3 regions of the Rhizobium sp. NZLR11 genome follow, and region 1 is predicted to be linked to each of the others. Evidence: predicted binding sites of a transcription regulator. Region 1 holds the regulator's gene; each other region holds the start of a gene.
What was found. Region 1 encodes LexA, which represses DNA repair genes until DNA is damaged. Its sites were predicted from a motif close to TGTTCNNNNTGTGTTCNG; they were not measured.

Region 1 (3,278 bases):
TCTCTCGGCGCTCGTCATCATCGCCATTTCGCCGTCCGAAGTCTTGGGCCCGAGCTTCCAGATGTCCTTTGCCGCGACATTGGCACTCGTATCGGGTTATCAACTGTGGAAGGACCGGCGCGTCCGCGAAAACGCCTTGCTGAAACTGCCGGTCTTCCGACCGGTCGTTGCCGTCGCCGGCTTCTTCGGCGGCGTCTTCCTGACCTCGCTGATCGGCGGTTTTTCCACGGCGCTGTTTTCGATCGAACATTTTCATCGCCTGACCGCTTACGGGCTGCCGGCAAATCTCGCGACGATGCCGATCATCTCCTTCATCGTCATGCCGGCCGGGCTGCTGGCGATGTTGCTCATGCCGTTCGGTCTGGACGTTCCGCTCTGGAAGGTGGTCGGCCTCGGCCTCGACCTGGTGATTGCGGTCGCCAAAACGGTGTCCGGTTGGGGCGGTGATATCGGCATCGGCCGCTTGCCGGCTTGGTATTTCGCTGTCGCCGTGGCCGGCTTTCTGCTGCTGACGCTGCTGCGCACCCGGCTGCGCCATATCGGCACATCGATTATCGCCGTCTCTACGCTCGGCGTGCTGCTTCTGCCGCTTCCCCGGGCGCCGGATCTGGTGATTTCGGAGGATGGCAGTCTCGTCGCAGTGGTCGCGGCTGCGGCAATCGCTTCCAACCGCGAAAACCCGCCGGATTTCATCTTCGATCAGTGGCAGAGAGCACTTGTCCTGCCGACGCATTTCCCGCCGAAAATGCTGGATGGTCCCGCTGTCCCGCCGGAGGGAGACGACCGCCGCGTCAGGCTTTCCCGCGATCAGCAGAATGAAGCGAGGGCGGCGATGCGGGCGGCTGTCGCCGGTGGTGAAGCAAACCGCTTTTCCTGCGTCAAAAAGGCCTGGTGCACATCAAGGCTCGGCAATGGTCATGTGGTTGCCGTCATCGACAACGCTGCCTATCTCGGTCCGGCTTGCGACGCGGCGGATATCGTCGTGACGTCGGTCCGCCTGCGGTTCAACAGCTGCCGATCAGGAGCGACGCTCTTTACCGGTGAGACGCTGCGCAGGACTGGCTCCGTCGAGCTGCGCTTCGCCGATGCCGGCCTGGAGGTCGTGACCGCATTCGAAACCCTGTCGCGCCCATGGAAGCGCCATCGCGCCTATGACTGGCGCAGCAACAGTTTTGCCGAATCCGGCCTCTCCAATGTCAGTGATAGCGGCGAATGAGGCCGACGAGCTTGCCCTGCACCTTGACGCGGTCCGGCCCGAAAATCCGGGTCTCATAAGCCGGATTGGCAGCCTCCAGCGCGATCGAGGCGCCCTTGCGGCGGAAACGTTTGAGCGTCGCTTCTTCGTCATCGACCAGGGCAACGACAATGTCGCCGGGACTTGCGGTGCTGCCGTTGCGGATGATTACCGTGTCGCCGTCGAAGATGCCGGCGTCGATCATCGAATCGCCCTTGACCTCCAGCGCATAATGTTCGCCGGAGCCGAGCATGTCTGCGGGAACGACGATGTCGTGGGTGTTATTCTGGATCGCCGAGATCGGAACGCCGGCAGCGATCCGGCCCATGACCGGCACGGAGACGGAGTTGCCGTTATCGGCGACCGGTTTTGCAGGAGCGGCGGCGGCGACCGGCTGCGGCTTGCCGAGGCTGCCCTCGATGACGCTTGGCGAAAAGCCGCGCCGGGGCTGGATGCTCGGGCTGTAGGCCTCCGGAAGCTTGATGACCTCGAGCGCCCGGGCGCGGTTCGGTAGGCGGCGAATGAAGCCACGCTCTTCAAGCGCTGTGATCAAACGATGAATGCCGGATTTCGAGGCCAGATCCAGGGCATCCTTCATTTCGTCGAAAGAGGGCGGAATGCCGGATTCCTTCATGCGCTCATGAATGAAAAGCAGGAGCTCCTGTTGTTTGCGCGTGAGCATCGACGTGTGACCCCTTGATTGAAACAAATCCAGAACAGAACACTATATGTTCCATATGTGTTCCGCAAGTAGCTAAATTTCCGTAAAACTTGCCGCCAACTCGTTGAGTTTTTTATTTTCATTCGCCGGATTGGCGCACATGTCTTGCATTGAAGGTGGCGCTGTCGCACCCTCTTGGCGTTTCAGGGAGGGATATCATGAACGAGCACTCGGCCAAACCGCACCCGCTGGATCATGTCGTGCTGCCCGTTGTCAATATCGACCTGGCGCGCGAAAGGCTCGGCAAGCTTGGCTTCACCGTTGCCGCCGATGCCCGCCATCCCTTCGGAACGGAGAATGCCTGCGTCTTCTTTGCCGACAAGACCTATCTGGAGCCGCTCGGTATCGCCAGCCGCGAGGAGAGCGAGGCATCGGCGCGGCAAGGCAATGTCTTCACCGCCCGCAATCGGGCCTTCCGCTTCCGCTGTGGCGAGGAGGGGCTTTCGGCGGTGGCGTTCGGCACCGGGGATGCCGGCCGCGCTCATCGGAGCTTCGTCGGCAGCGGATCGAGCGCCGGCGACATGCTGCAGTTCAGCCGGCCGATGAAAATGCCGGACGGTTCCGAGACCATGGCCGGCTTCAAGCTGGCCTTTGCCGCTGAGTTGCGCGCGCCGGATTTCTTCCTCTTCTGTGTTGAGCGCATCAATCCTCTGCCGGCCGATCGCGGTGCGCTAGAGACGCATGCCAATGGCGTCACCGGCATTGCCGAGATCGCGCTTTGCGCGCCGGACCCCTCTGCATTCGCCGCCTTCGTCAGCCTTGCAACGGCGCAATCGGCCGTCGAGAAAACCGGTTTCGGCGTTAATATCGCGGCGCCGAATGCGAAAATCAGCCTGATGACGCCGGAAGGGCTGGAGGCCTATTTCGAGATCGCCGTCGCATCCGCCGACCGCGGCCTGCGCGGCCGGGCTATCCTCTTTACCGTCACCGATCTTGCCGTGACAGAAGCGCATTTGGCTGCTAACGGAGTGACCTACACGCGCAAGAACAATCGCATTCTGGTGAAGCCCGCGCCCGGGCAGGGCACGCTCTTCGCCTTCGAGGAAACACGATGAGCACTGATACGAATTCCGAAGTCAGGATCGGCGAGGGCGCAGGCCAGGTCACATTTTCCAATACCGGCCGCCTGTCGCTGATTGCCGGCCCTTGCCAGATGGAGAGCCGCGACCACGCCTTCATGGTTGCCGGCACACTGAAGGAGCTTTGCGCCAAACTCGGCATCGGTCTCGTCTACAAGAGCTCCTTCGATAAGGCAAACCGCACCTCGCTCTCTGCCGAACGCGGCATCGGGCTTGAAAAGGGCATGCAGATCTTCGCCGACCT
Region 2 (3,278 bases), on a different contig from region 1:
TCCTTCGCCGCCTCCTCCTGCAGCTTCGGCTCCTCCTCGATCGCTTTGGACAGCGGCGTCGGATTGGCCGGATTGTTCGGCACGAGTTTGCAGATCTTGTCTACCTGGCCGTAAGGCATTTCCAGCACGCGGCCGACATCGCGAAGGGCGGCGCGCGCCTGCAGCGAACCGAAGGTGATGATCTGCGCCACCTGCTCGCGGCCATACTTGGCCTGGACGTAGCGGATCACCTCTTCGCGGCGGTCCTGGCAGAAGTCGATGTCGAAGTCCGGCATCGAGACGCGTTCCGGATTGAGGAAGCGCTCGAAGAGCAGCGAAAACCGCAGCGGATCGACGTCGGTGATCGTCAACGCGTAGGCGACCAGGGAACCTGCGCCCGAACCGCGGCCCGGGCCGACCGGTATATCCTGCTGCTTGGCCCATTTGATGAAGTCGGCAACGATCAGGAAGTACCCGGGAAAACGCATGCGCTCGATGACGCTGAGTTCAAAATCCAGTCGCTCGCGATATTCCTTTTCCTCGTAACCCGGCGACATGCCGAGCGTCGAAAGCCGCATGTCCAGCCCTTCGACTGCCTGGCGGCGCAGTTCGCTCGCCTCGGCGCGTTCGGCCTCCTCGGGATCGTCGGTCGCACCGGTGAAGCGCGGCAGGATCGGCTTTCGCGTCTTCAGCACGAAGGAGCAACGCTTGGCGATCTCGATGGTGTTTTCCAGCGCTTCCGGCAGATCGGCGAAGAGCTTGGCCATCTCGGCCCGGCTCTTCAGATAATGGTCCGGGGTCAGGCGAAAGCGGCTATCGTCGGAGACGATGGCATTGTGGGCGACCGCCATCAGCGCATCATGGGCGTCGTAATCGTCGCGTGTCGGAAAGAAGGCCTCGTTGGTCGCAACCAGCGGCAGGTCGTTGAGATAGGCAAGCCCGACGATCCTCTGCTCATGGCGCTTGTCGTAGGTACCGTGCCGCTGCAGCTCGACATAGAGCCGGTCGCCAAAGAGACGCTTCAGCGCAAGCAGCCGGACTTCCGCCTGGGCTGCATGGCCCTCCTTGATCGCCACGTCGACAGGCCCGGTCAGGGCGCCGGTCAGGGCGATCAACCCTTCTGTGCCGGCCTCTTCCAGCCAGGAGGCCTTGATATGAATGGCCTGGTTGCTTTCGCCGCCGAGATAGGCGCGGCTGACGAGGTCGACGAGCCGTTCGTAACCGGCATCGGTGGCAGCGAGAAGAACGATCGACGGCAGCTTGATCAGGGCCTGCTGGCCGCCGCGCTTTTCCGTTTCCAGCCCGTCTTCCATGTCGATCGAGACCTGGCAGCCGATGATCGGCTGCAGGCCCTCCTCCATCGCTTTCTGGGAGAATTCCAGCGCGACGAACAGATTGTTGGTGTCGGTAATGGCGATCGCCGGCTGGCTGTCGCCGGTCGCCTTGTAAAGGATCTTCTTCAGCGGCAAGGCGCCTTCGAGAAGCGAATAGGCGGAGTGGACCCTCAGGTGGATGAAGCCCGGCGTGCCGCCGGTCACCTCAGCCGTTGAACCCTTTGCCGTATCCGCCATGCCATGCCTTCCCAATCACCCGAATGAATCGGACGCATTGTCGGCATAGAGGGCGAAGATGTCCAGAAGAAGTCCCGCGTCCGGACCGCATGACTGCCATGCGGTCCCCTGAAAACTTTAGATTGCCATGACGATGAGCGAGAAGCTGGCAACGAACATTGCGATGGAGGTGAATGCTGCGATATCACGGATCATGTCAGTCATTTGGCTCTCCCTTACTTGTTATGTTTTTAATTTGTTCGATGTTTGTTCCGTTGTCAACAGGAATCTTTTCCTTCTTTCTTGCGTTAGAAAATCCCGGGATGCGCATTGCGATTCGGTAAGGTCCGGGACGCGATCTGATGAGGAGCGATGTTGTTTCGCGATCTGCCGTAGATCGTGACATGGTCGCCAGACGGCCGACCTCCTCTCAAGACGACCCGCTTGTCTCGGCTGATGTTCTTTTTTTGTTCTTTACAGATCACTGCATATTTGCCAGCATCCGGCCGAGAGGAGAACGACGTGCTCGACATTGCGATGCTGAACGAATTCGTCGTAGAGGCCAAGGCTGCGACCTATGTCGGCGGCGGCGTGCCGCGCGCGCCCTGCCGGCCGGGTGCCCACGATATGGGCTATGAGCGCGGCGACTGGCGCTATCTCGACAGCTATTTCGGCGGCACCGATTTCGCTGGACAGGAGGTGGTGTGGTTTGCCGGCGAGCCCGTGTGGGTGATGAACTATTTCGGTTGGATCGTCGCACCAGATCTCATCGACGGCGCTGCCGCCGGGGCAGTGATCAAAGCGGCACTTTCAGCCATGTATCGGCAGGAGCGCTTTCTCGGCGGGATGGAATTCGATCATCCAACCGGCCGCTATCTCGACCGCAGCGAAGGCGGTTGCGAGCGGTTCAGCGGCCACGAATGCATCATGGTAAACGGCCAGAAGGCCTATATGCTCGATTATCGCGGCGGGCTGGTCATCCCGTAATCGCTGCCTTAGATTTTTGTTTCTGCAGCGTTATCCCGGAACCGCTGCACACGTCCGGGCGACATGCTCTAGAAATCGACGACCTTGCCATCCGCGATCGTCACGCGCCGATCCATGCGACGGGCGAGTTCATGATTGTGGGTGGCGATGAGGGCCGCGAGGCCGGACTGGCGCACCAGCGCCTCCAGCGCATCGAAGACGTAGCTTGCCGTTTCCGGGTCGAGGTTGCCGGTCGGCTCGTCGGCAAGAAGCAAGCTCGGCGCATTGGCGACGGCGCGGGCGATCGCGACGCGCTGTTGCTCGCCGCCGGAAAGCTCGCCAGGGCGATGGGCGCCACGATGGCCGATGCGCATATAATCGAGAAGCTGGCCCGCCCGCTCACCGGCCTCCTTCCAGGACAGCCCGGCGATCAGCTGCGGCATCATGATGTTCTCGAGTGCGGAAAATTCCGGCAACAGGTGGTGGAATTGATAGACGAAGCCGATCTCGCTGCGGCGGATCGCGGTACGTTTCTCATCGCTCAGGCCGTCGCAGGCATGGCCGTTGATGCTGACTTCACCGCCATCGGGATGTTCCAAGAGGCCGGCGACATGCAGCAGGGTCGACTTGCCCGTGCCGGAGGGGGCAACGAGAGCGACGATCTCGCCTTTCGACAGCGAGAAATCCGCGCTCTTCAGGATCGGGAGCAGCATATCGCCCTGCCCGTAATGGCGCTCGACGCCGGTAAGCTTGAGAACGACGTTGCGTTTCATGAAGGCGGCA
Region 3 (3,278 bases), on a different contig from region 1:
GCGCCAGCGGCGAAACAAGGTCCGTAAACACTGTCCCAATGCCAAATCGGAGCCGGAGGTTCCCTTGCTAGATTGGTCGCTATCATGCCAATCGCGCCAACTCCTGTGAGGAACGACCCGGTTACCGAATTGAAAACCTTAGCTTGTTGAACAAGGCTGAGAAACCAGCCGCTAATGCCATCTGCCACTGAGCGAATCCCGTTACAGTGGGAAGTATCGCTCGTATCACGTGTAGGCGCCATAGAAACCCGTTTGGAATTTAGCGCGGTCCCACAAATACTTTGGGTTGTCAGTATCGCCGTTTTATAACATTGAGCCTACAAGCGTCTTCGGAGCAGAAAGAGATATCTCTGCGTTTTCTACGCCGCAGCCGTCAGCCTCTCACCCGCAATCCTGTAAGAGATCGCCTCAGCCAGATGCATTCGGCCGACCGTCGGTTTACCGTCAAGGTCGGCGAGGGTGCGGGCGACCTTGAGGACGCGGTGGTAGCCGCGGGCGGAGAATTTCATTTTTTCGGCGGCGTCGCGTAAGAGCTGCAGGCCGCCGGCGTCGGGTTCGGCGAGTTTCTCGATCATCGCGGTGGAGCAGCGGGCATTGGTGCCGATGCCCTTGGCGCCGGCGGCCTCGAAACGCTGCTGCTGGAGTTCGCGGGCGCGGGCGACGCGGCGGGCGACGTCGGCGCTGGCCTCAGCGGCCATCGGCCGGATCAGATCAGCGGCGGAGACGGCCGGCACGTCGATGCGGATATCGATGCGGTCCATCAGCGGGCCGGAGATGCGGGCCTGATAATCGCTCATGCAGCGCGGGCCACGGGCGCAAGTATGGCCGGGCTCGCCGGCCATGCCGCATCGGCAGGGGTTCATCGCTGCGATCAGCTGGAATTTCGCCGGATAGGAGACGCGGTGATTGGCGCGGGCGATGACGCATTCGCCGCCTTCGAGCGGCTGGCGCAGCGCATCTAACGCCTGCGGGGTAAATTCGGGAAACTCGTCGAGGAAGAGCACACCGTGATGGGCAAGCGAGGCCTCGCCCGGCCGGGCGCGGATGCCGCCGCCGACGAGGGCGGCCATGGTGGCGGAATGGTGCGGCGTGCGAAAAGGCCGGCGGTCGGAAAGCTTGCCGCCGGAGAGCTGGCCGGCGATCGAATGGACCATCGAAACCTCGAGCAGCTCGGCGGGCGAGAGCGGCGGCAGGATCGACGGCAGTCTTGACGCCAGCATCGACTTGCCGGAACCGGGAGGGCCGACCATCAAGAGATTATGGCCGCCGGCGGCTGCTACCTCGAGCGCCCGCTTGGCGCTTTCCTGGCCCTTGATCTCGGCAAGGTCCGGCAGGTTGGCGGCATTGGCACGGATCGATGCCTCCGGTCGGGTGAGCACCTGCGTGCCGCGGAAATGATTGGCAAGGGCAATCAGGCTGCGGGGTGCGAGAATATTGACCTCGGCGCCGGCCCAGGCGGCTTCGGCGCCGCTTTCGGCCGGGCAGATCAGCCCCTTGCCGAGCCCATTGGCGCCGATCGCCGCCGGCAGCGCGCCCGATATGGCGGCAATCGTGCCGTCGAGGTTGAGTTCACCAACGACGACATACTCCGCCAGCGCATCGGCAGGGATGGCGCCGAGCGCCGCCATCAGCGCCAGCGCGATCGGCAGGTCGAAATGTGAGCCTTCTTTCGGCAGATCGGCCGGCGCCAGGTTGACGGTCACCCGCTTGGCCGGCAGCGCCAGGCCGGAGGCGTGAAGGGCGGCCTGCACACGTTCGCGGCTTTCGGCCACCGCCTTATCAGGCAGGCCGACGATCTGCATGCCGACTTTGCCGGGAGCGACCATGACCTGGACCTCGACCGGCACACCTTCGATGCCCTGAAATGCCACCGTACTGACACGCGCGACCATAAACCCATCCCCCTGCCCGCAAACTCTTATACCGCCCGCAACCCTTCCGGGCCAGCAGTTGCAATCTGGCATGGAAACAGGAATAAAACAAGAACACGATGGGAACATAGTCAGATGTAGACTGTGACCGGAGTTGTGCCCGGTCATAGCAGGCGCGGGTGGCTCGCGCGCCAAGCTTAGCCGCGCTTGCGCTCGATCGCATCCCAGAGCAGACTGGCGATATCGGCGCCGCCGAATTTCTTGACCTCGCGGATGCCTGTGGGCGAGGTGACGTTGATCTCGGTCATGTAATCGCCGATCACATCGATGCCAACGAGCAGGAAGCCGCGTTCTCTGAGCGCTGGGCCAATGCGGTCGCAGATTTCCTGTTCGCGCGGCGTCAGCTCAGTCGCCTCGGCGCGGCCGCCGACATGCATGTTGGAGCGGCTGTCATGTTCGGCCGGCACGCGGTTGATGGCGCCGGCAAATTCGCCGTCGACCAGGATGATGCGTTTGTCGCCCTTGCGCACGTCGGGCAGATATTGCTGGGCGATGAAGGGCTCGCGGAAAAGCTGGCCGAACATCTCAAGCAGCGACGATAGGTTGCGGTCGTCGCGGGTCGAATGGAAGACACCGGCGCCGCCATTGCCGTAGAGCGGCTTCAAGATGATGTCGCCCATCTCGTCGCGGAAGCGGCGGATTTCGGCGGCATCCTTGGTGATCAGCGTCTTCGGCATCAGGTCGGCGAATTCGGTAACGAAGATCTTCTCCGGCGAATTGCGCACCCAGGCCGGATCGTTGACGACCAGCGTCTTCGGGTGGATGCGCTCGAGCAGATGCGTCGAAGTGATATAGGCCATGTCGAAGGGCGGGTCCTGGCGCAGCAGCACGACATCCATGGTCGAAAGATCGACGCGCTCCGGCGCGCCGAGTTCAAAGTGATCGCCCTTGACATCGCGCAGCAGCATCGGCTCGACGCTGGCATAGAGCTTGCCGTCGCGAAAACTCAGGCGCTCGGGCGTATAATGGAATAGCCTGTAGCCGCGCACTTGCGCTTCCAGGCTCATGGCGAAGGTGGAGTCACCTGCAATATTGATGCCGGCGACATGGTCCATCTGGACCGCTACATTGGTGATCTTGGCCATTTCCGTCCCTCGCTGAATGCCGGACAGATGTAGGTCGGAGAGATATCAAACGCAACGGCCAATCAAGGGCTTCGCGTTTCGAGGATCCGCATCAGCCGGCCGCGATAGCTGTCGAGAATGACGGCAAGCACGATGACGGCGCCGATGACGATCGGCTTGATATTGTCGTCGGCGCCGAGAAGCTGCAATCCGGTCGACAGGACCTGCAGAATGCAGGCGCCGACCAGCGTGCCGATGATCGAGCCTTTGCCGCCCGAGAGGC

Region 2: the regulator LexA is predicted to act here: its motif matches at 1,787-1,804, upstream of dnaE (DNA polymerase III subunit alpha).
Region 3: the regulator LexA is predicted to act here: its motif matches at 1,982-1,999, upstream of HJB83_RS16030 (YifB family Mg chelatase-like AAA ATPase).

What each region holds. Positions count from the first base shown of each region.
Region 1 is NZ_JABDWD010000022.1:41,034-44,311, forward strand. It holds gene HJB83_RS28230 (ComEC/Rec2 family competence protein) at 1-1,216, shown strand, start outside; gene lexA (transcriptional repressor LexA) at 1,197-1,916, opposite strand; gene HJB83_RS28240 (VOC family protein) at 2,114-3,010, shown strand; gene kdsA (3-deoxy-8-phosphooctulonate synthase) at 3,007-3,278, shown strand, end outside.
Region 2 is NZ_JABDWD010000003.1:373,277-376,554, reverse strand. It holds gene dnaE (DNA polymerase III subunit alpha) at 1-1,550, opposite strand, end outside; gene HJB83_RS08105 (DUF5680 domain-containing protein) at 2,052-2,516, shown strand; gene HJB83_RS08100 (ABC transporter ATP-binding protein) at 2,585-3,268, opposite strand.
Region 3 is NZ_JABDWD010000008.1:116,064-119,341, reverse strand. It holds gene HJB83_RS16035 (hypothetical protein) at 1-188, opposite strand, end outside; gene HJB83_RS16030 (YifB family Mg chelatase-like AAA ATPase) at 360-1,892, opposite strand; gene gshB (glutathione synthase) at 2,069-3,016, opposite strand; gene HJB83_RS16020 (ABC transporter permease) at 3,079-3,278, opposite strand, start outside.